2 regions of the Paenibacillus sp. JNUCC 34 genome follow, and region 1 is predicted to be linked to the other one. Evidence: riboswitches for the same ligand, from Rfam matches in the RefSeq annotation. Region 1 holds a riboswitch; the other holds the start of a gene.
What was found. Region 1 has a riboswitch for glycine ahead of AC2TF5_RS18540 (alanine/glycine:cation symporter family protein). Riboswitches for the same ligand answer to the same signal wherever they lie in the genome.
Positions count from the first base shown of each region.

Region 2: linked by a shared signal. The riboswitch ahead of gcvT (glycine cleavage system aminomethyltransferase GcvT) and the one ahead of AC2TF5_RS18540 (alanine/glycine:cation symporter family protein) in region 1 are both predicted to bind glycine.

Region 1 is NZ_CM177770.1:3,945,602-3,949,816, forward strand. Features, by position in the region: gene AC2TF5_RS18535 (hypothetical protein) at 1-226, opposite strand, end outside; gene AC2TF5_RS18540 (alanine/glycine:cation symporter family protein) at 575-1,918, opposite strand; glycine riboswitch at 2,070-2,169, opposite strand; gene AC2TF5_RS18545 (GNAT family N-acetyltransferase) at 2,366-2,905, opposite strand; gene AC2TF5_RS18550 (class I SAM-dependent methyltransferase) at 2,931-3,620, opposite strand; gene AC2TF5_RS18555 (DMP19 family protein) at 3,712-4,182, opposite strand.
Region 2 is NZ_CM177770.1:2,431,536-2,435,750, reverse strand. Features, by position in the region: gene AC2TF5_RS11555 (MutS-related protein) at 1-115, shown strand, start outside; gene AC2TF5_RS11550 (DUF4253 domain-containing protein) at 361-1,125, opposite strand; gene gcvH (glycine cleavage system protein GcvH) at 1,352-1,741, opposite strand; glycine riboswitch at 1,907-2,022, opposite strand; glycine riboswitch at 2,193-2,290, shown strand; glycine riboswitch at 2,294-2,405, shown strand; gene gcvT (glycine cleavage system aminomethyltransferase GcvT) at 2,507-3,613, shown strand; gene gcvPA (aminomethyl-transferring glycine dehydrogenase subunit GcvPA) at 3,613-4,215, shown strand, end outside.

The DNA.
Region 1 (4,215 bases):
GAAGTTGTCCTGAGAGTTCTGCATATAATAATTTTTCATTCTTTGTTAGTTGTTTTTTTACAAATTCATTAACAATTCCATTTATGATAATTCTGAAAATATTGAATCTTTCTCCCCGTGTTACTGAAATAATCGCAGTCTCAGGCAAAAGTATATCTCTATCTCCTAAAGTAAACTTAGCTCCGTACTTGTTGTTTGGATCTTGATGTTTTACCCATATCTTCATGGAAACACCACCAAATTCTCTTATTTAGTACTTAGCTAACATTATGCATTATCCCACCGGATTAAGCCTGTCTGTGTATTCACGCGACCTAAATATCACCGTAGTATCGATTAATGCTTTTACTTCTACTTTATCCTTCGTTCTATCATTTATCGCTCTCGTTTTCATGTTGACACACCACCTAAAAAAAGACGACCCGCCCTTAGATATCTCCTATCTTAGGTCAGGTCGCGTGTTGTCTGGATCATCTTCCTTGATTATACATCTCTTAAGTAAGGGGCGTAAGCCCAATAGCGGAAATGCAATATCTTGTTAACTCTTCACATTAAAATCCTTCAAAATCCCTTCCTATCTCTGTTTCATATGCCTTAGATAAAGACGCGTTTCAGTTACAACCACCCCAGACAAACCAAGCAGGGCAACTAGGTTCGGCAGTGCCATCAGTCCATTCACAATATCCGCGAGCAGCCAGATCGCTTGTAGCTTGATAAACGCGCCCGCCCCGACCAGAACGATAAACACGATGCGGTAAGGCAGGATTGATTTAACGCCAAATAAGTATACGATGCAGCGCTCGCCGTAATAATTCCAGCCTAGAATCGTCGTAAACGCAAATAAAATGAGGCAAAACATAAGAATTAAGGAGCCAAACGGTAATGCCGCATCAAACGCCGCTTGTGTCATTTCTGCTCCTTCCGCAGCCCCATTCCATGCGCCGGTTACAATCAGAGTCAATCCGGTCAGTGTGCAAATAATAATCGTGTCTATAAAAGTGCCCGTCATCGACACAAGCCCCTGCTCCGCAGGCCATTTCACCTTGGCCGCAGCGGCCGCAATCGGCGCGCTGCCAAGTCCGGATTCATTTGAAAATACACCTCTTGCAATGCCGTTGCGAATAGCCAGCATAATAGTAGCGCCGAGAAATCCGCCACCTGCCGCAGTCGGATTAAACGCGCTCTGAAATACGAGCGACAGAGCGTATGGAATCTTGTCAGCGAAAGCAATAAGCACGATGCAGCTTGTTACCACATAGACAATGGCCATGATGGGCACAACTTTCGTGGTCACCCTTGTAATATTCTTGAGCCCTCCAACGGTCACCAATGCCGTCAAAGCGGTCACTACAGCTGCAGTTGCAGCGACTGGAATACCCAAACTTGACTGCGTAGACGTTACAATGGCATTGACTTGCGGGAAGGTGCCAATCCCGAAAAATGCGACCAATACCCCACTCACAGCGAAAAAAACAGCCAGCGGTTTATATCTTACACCCAATCCTTGTTCAATATAATACATCGGCCCACCCGATACTTGCCCATTCTCGTCTATTTTCCGGTACTTTACGGCCAGCACACCTTCGGCGTATTTGGTTGCCATGCCAAAAAAAGCAGCCATCCACATCCAGAACAGCGCTCCCGGGCCGCCCATTTGAATAGCCGTCGCTACACCGACAATGTTTCCCGTTCCAATGGTGGCAGCCAGGGCGGTAGCAAGCGCGCCAAAGCTAGTTACGTCTCCTTGCCCTTCATTTTTTGCGGTGAATATAAGCTTGAGTGCCAGCGGCAGACGAAAAACTTGCAGCAAACCGAGGCGGAATGTGAAAAAGATCCCCGTCCCCACCAACAATACAAGAAGCGGCAGCCCCCATACAATTTGATTCACACTGTCTAACCATTGTTCTAACATGTACATTCCTCTTCCCCTCTTCAGCATCGATATCGATGTGTCTCACGACACGAAAAAAGAGTCAAATCGATAGATTTGACTCTGGGGACATTTTTGCAGAAAAGCAAATAAAACGATAGGTGATAATAATCACAAATCCGAATAATAATGCATAAAATCTGCAATCCCTGTCCTTTTACCTGAGAGTTTTAACGTGTATTGACACGTCTTGCCCCTTCGGTGCCCCACATCAGCGGAGTCTCTCCAGAGTTCTGTCCGTCTACGGTCCTGCTTGCGTTCAATCCTGTGAGAATGATGCAAACGCCTGAGAGTTTTGCCCCTTCGGCCAAGCCATTGCCTGTCTCCCGTAAACTTCATCCAGTTATGAAGTTGTTTATCTATTATAGAGAACCGGCTGCGATTTCGCAAGGATGTTCTCTATGGCAATACACCTTTATATTAATATCTACAAGTCTATAAATGACTATTATCAAATCTAAAAATGATCTTGTATCCGTCATTCTCTGTGTTGGCAAACTCCTCTTGGTGTGATTCAGAAGTATAATTTTGAATTGTTTTTCTCCAAAATGATTGAGCCCTCTTATTTGCTTCTGTCGGGTTTGTTTGCAGTTCCCAAAACCCTTTATGTTTATTAAACACTTGTACCGCTGCAGCTTCAGCAATACCTTTCCCACGGAATGGCCTCAACATAAAAAACTCATTCATGAAAAATTCACTGCCATGAGGCGTGTAAGGTGGAGTTGCTACAAATGCAAAGCCTGCCGGGATATCATCTACTCTAACTAAATACGGAAATAGTACAGATGGCTTCTCCCACCAGACATCGAAAACTTTGTTTTGCTCATTCAACGTCAATGTATCGTCATCCTCATATACACCATATATATTCGGTTTCCATTCCCAAATTTCAGACAAATCATGCAAATATAGCGGGTATAGGTTGTTTACAATAAATTTTGTAGATTGGTCAGTCAAACTAATTGAGATTTTCATATAATCCTCCTTGGTTGTTCAACGTTCACACATGCTTCCACCATATTCCTGCACATTCAGGTACGGTAGACCACTGGTTTTCATCTATCTTTCTTGAAATATCCGAGCCAAAGAAAAATTCCATATTTTCTTTAGCTTCTGTTGTATTTTCAAATTGATAATCTGTCCTTATCCAACGATGTGAAAAACCGTATTTACTCTCAAGAAGTGAATAATATTCAGTTAAAAACTTAGGTGGATTGGGGCTTTCAGTTCCAGTTCCCAAAGTCTCCAATATTATGATTGTCCCTGCAGGTTTCAAGACACGCATAAGTTCAGAAACGATTAACTCAAGATTCTCTTTCCAATCAATATTGCCCGTGTTAGTTAAGTAACTAATGCTCCAACCAGATACAATTAAATCGATTGATGCATTGTCGATTGGAAGCTTTCGATGATCTGCTACAACGGTAGTCCAATTACGAGACAAACTATTATTATTTAATTTATTGTCTAAAAGCTCTAACATGGATTCAGATATATCCGTACAAACTAGTGAGTTAGCTTCAAGGGCTATAAAGCTTGAAAGCCTTCCTGATCCAGCCCCTAGATCTAAAACATCCAGTCCTTTATACGACCTAATTTCTTTAATATACTCCGTTAAATCAGGTTGCCGGCTAACCATATCCTCATATGAAAAAGATAGGTCCTTATAGATTTCATCATGACTAGGCACTGAAATCTCCTCCTAATTTTGTATATTTATTAACTTCACATGATTGAGCACTTGTATTCCGAGCTGTAATGTTCCCTCTTCATAAAAATCACTATTCAAAATCATTCCAATTGTTTCTTACAAATTCAATCAATAACTTGTATATTAAATTATAATCAATCTGATCGTACTTCTCGGTTAAATCTGACCAATATTTATATTTCGTTTCTTCATCCTCATTTGATAAATATACCGTACTAGCTTGATCAAATATTGCTCTATGTTCATGTGCATTAAGAGATTGTAAACATTTAATTGTCTCTTCAATGTATACACCTTCACTATTCAAAAAATACTGTGACAATCCACCATTACAAACTTCTCCATCAAGCCTGCAAGCTAATGAGAGTGTCCTCTCGCTTTCATTCAGTGATTCAAAAGTTCGATTATTTCTGCTCATGGCAATCAACATTTCAGAAATCTTTTCTCTATCTGTATCATATCTTTGAAAGATATAGTCTTTTGAAAATATTATTTTAATCTCTCCTTTGTATCTTTTTGAATCACTCACTTGTTCTAACAAGTTTGCTTTACCTAAGAAGTGCGCCTGGACAAA
Region 2 (4,215 bases), 1.5 Mb from region 1:
GAAGCCGCAAGGACAAAGCTTTGCAAGAGATATCGCTCGGCAGTACGGCATAAGTTTGAAGCAACTTACCCAAACCATTCATGAACGAAATCTTGTTACAACCCCCTCCGAATAACTGATCAAGACCCTATTTTATAGACACTGAAAAAAGACCCTAGCCTACAATCTGGTGATAGGGGGACTGACCCCATAGCGTGAGACAAATCAAAACACCTTCAAGTGAAATCTACTATGTCGTAAGATATAGAGACAATCTTGGAGGTGTTTTCACTATGGCACCAAAGTGAGTTACCCAGTTGAAGTGAAAATGAAAACGGTCGATGTTGGACACTATACTAAATGGTTCCTATCCAAACTCCATCAATCCCACCAAAAATACCACACATCATGCTTCATCAAATAATCCGCGTAATCCCCTAAGCTATCATGACCTTCCAACACGTATGAACAAAAAATAAAGTGCTCTTTCGCCAGCTTTAATGCATCCTCATATGTCTTCGGGCGTTTTCCTGTTTGCATAACCCATGTATCGTCCGATACAGCGAGAAGTTTAATGCCATGTTCCTTCTGCCAGTGCTTTATAACAACCGACTGATGTACTGGGAAAGGACATTCATTAAAGCCTCCCATTGGAATCCACAACGGTGCTTCATATCCGGATTCCTGCGGCAATGTCAAAACAATTAGCTCATCATCTTCTTCTATGCCTTCCTCCAGCCACTCTGTAGTTACAAGAAATGGTTCCGTCTCCGTTTCACATTGCTCTTCACTCAAAAGCTCATGCCCATCCCATAACAAAGAATACGACCGATAAATCTCATTAAAATTTTTGCCCTCCAGATTTTTCTGCTCCGAAGATAAATCTGAATACTCAAGTTGAGACCCTACAATCTTCCGCCATACATCCTCGACACTTAGGCTATGTACTTCTTCAAGCTGACCGCGAACATACGCAGAGAGTGATTCTTCTTCCTCCATTGTTTCTTCCATCATCTCTACCAAATTGTATCCAGGCAGAACCAAAATGCTATGCTTTCCTTCTTTTGTCGCAGGCAGCGACACGTTCTCCACCTCTACAACTTCAATGTCACATTCCTGTAGATAATCAGATAATTCTTCGATCATACTTCCACCTCTTTTATAAAAATATCTTCGACTCTATCATCCATCATTTGTTAATTCTAGCATGCGTTTATCTGTTACATCAAAAAAAGAAACGCTTTTGAACCATCCAGCTTAAGGACGAAAAGCGTTTCTTCGAGAAAAAGTCCACGATCTTCATCGTGGACAACGCTCATTCACGAGCTATTTTCATAATATATCTTAATTTTTATAATTTCAAAAAATTAAATCAATCCACTTTAGCCCGATATGCTTCCGCAGTAAGCAGTTTTGCAAGCGCTTCCTCTAGATCGCCTTCAACTTCGATTTCAGCGATCCAGCCACCCTCGTACGGTTCACTGTTCACCAGCTCCGGCTGCGCCTCAAGATCTCCATTCAACTTGGTTATTTTACCGGATACCGGACAATAAAGCTCCGATACCGTCTTTACAGATTCTATCGATCCAATACTATCCCCTTCAGCCACGTCTGATCCAACCTCCGGCAACTCTACAAAAACAATGTCTCCCAGTTGACATTGTGCATGATCGGTAATACCAATACGTACGATGTTGCCTTCCACCTTCAACGCCCATTCATGATCTTCGCTGTACACCAATTGCTCTCTGATTTCACTCATTTGAATTTCCTCTTTTCTTAATATGAAATGGATTCAAACAGAATAAAAAAGGACAGGAAAAGACTCACGCCTCTTCTCTGTCCTCGGTACCTGAGAGTTTATGAATGCCCGTCTCTTCACGGCCCTTCGTTTCCCCTTTGGCGGCTTTCGCTCTCTCCAGAGTTGCGTCAGATAGCGGTACTTTTACCTGAGAGATTACTCGTTAACTGGCAGGTGTAACGAATTGCTCCTTCGGTGCCGCCGCCTTTATTGGCGCTGCGGTCTCTCCCGTCCATCGTCATCCACATATGTAATTTGGTTGATTTCTTCCACAGGATAAAGCACTTAGCAGATCATGTCAATATAGCTGACAAAAATAATGTTTTTTGACGAACTAAAGGTTGACACGTTACTGAGATCGACGGTTATAATGATGTGAAGAACAAAAAGCATAATAGAGCTGAATAAGCGGATGAAGGTATTGGGAGAGATTACCGACTAACGGGTAACGCCGAAGGAGTAAACCGAAACAACGGTGAATCTCTCAGGCAAAAGGACTTTTACTGGACGCACCTCTGGAGAGAATCCTGATACATTTAGGATCACCAAAGGGGAAACTCACACGCGCTTCATATCTTGCTTACATAATTTGTGTAGAGGTAACTCTCAGGTACAAAGGACAGAGCAGAAGGACAATGATACGGCAAAGCTTGCTTTGCGCGTATGTTATTCCTTTTGCCTGTCTTTTTTTGTGTAGTCCCAATTCATGCTAAAGAGGTGCTCAAAATGAGTTCATTGCAACGAACGCCGCTTTACCCGCTTTACTCGGATTTCCCATCTGTCCGCTGCATCGATTTTGGAGGCTGGGAGCTGCCTGTACAGTTTCACGGAATTGTTCGAGAACACGAAGCTGTACGCCGACAAGCCGGTCTGTTCGACGTTTCCCATATGGGTGAATTTCTGGTAACCGGGCCAAACGCCGAGGTTTTTTTGCAGCAAATGGTTACTAATGATGTTTCGCGATTGTCTGTTGGTCAGGCCCAATATGCTCCCATGTGCAATGATAACGGCGGCACCGTGGACGATCTGCTAGTCTACAAGCTCTCAGATAATCAATTTATGCTAGTTGTGAATGCATCTAACATTGACAAGGATTTACAGTGGTTAAAGGACCATATCATCGAAGGTGTAGACCTTCAGAACATCTCTGCAGAAACAGCGCTCATTGCCCTTCAGGGCCCTGAAGCCGAAGCTATTTTGTCAAAGGTGTCCGCTGAGCCTGTTCATACACTGTCATCTTTTCATTTTATTCAAAATGCGGATGTATGCGCTACCTCCGTTCTCCTCTCCCGTACCGGTTACACCGGCGAAGACGGCTTCGAAATATATTGCCCAGCTGAATCTGCTTCGGCCATATGGACAGGGCTGCTCGCTGCCGGCGAGCCGAACGGCCTGATTCCGGCAGGGCTTGGTGCGCGTGATACTCTTCGATTCGAAGCTAAGCTCGCACTGTACGGCCAAGAACTGTCAGACACCATTTCTCCGCTTGAAGCAGGTCTTGGATACTTCGTAAAGCTGGACAAAGGCAACTTTATTGGACGGGATGCATTAGCTCTTCAAAAAAACGAAGGTGTACAGCGCAAGCTCGTTGGCGTTGAACTGATTGATCGCGGGATCCCCCGCTCTCATTACCCGGTGTATGTGGACGATTCTCTAATCGGTGAAATCACTAGCGGTACGCAGTCACCAACGTCGAAGCGAAATCTCGGTCTTGCACTGATCGACAGCAGATATACTGCAGTAGGGACTGAAGTCTCGATTGAAATTCGCGGCAAACGACTTAAAGCGGTGGTTGTAAAGACGCCATTTTACAAAAAAGGAGAAACCTTATGATGAAGCATCGTTATTTGCCGATGACTGAGCAGGATCAATCGGAAATGCTTGCTACCGTTGGGGCAAAATCGATTAAGGATCTATTTGAGGATATCCCTGCTGAGGTGCGTTACGACGGCGTTCTGCCGATGTCCGAAAGACTAAGTGAGCCTGAACTTCTAAAGTATATGAACGGACTTGCCGCTCGCAATGCAGATTTTGAACGATATGCCAGCTTTCTGGGAGCAGGGCTGTACGATCATCATATTCCCGTAGTAATTAATCATGTTATCTCAAGATCCGAATTTTACACAGCGTATACGCCTTACCAGGCGGAGGTCAGCCAAGGTGAGCTGCAAGCGATTTTTGAGTTTCAATCTTATATTTGCGAACTGACTGGGATGAAGGTAGCCAATGCCAGTATGTACGACGGCTCCACTGCTCTTGCAGAAGCGGCGGCACTTGCGTCAGGCGCTACGAAACGCAAGAAGATAGTCATTTCCCGTACCGTTCATCCGGAAGCTCGGGAAATACTCCTCACCTCCGCTCACGGCCTTGGCCTTGAAGTTGTGGAGGTAGGCTTCAAAGACGGCGTTACCGACACCGATGCTTTGACGGCTGCT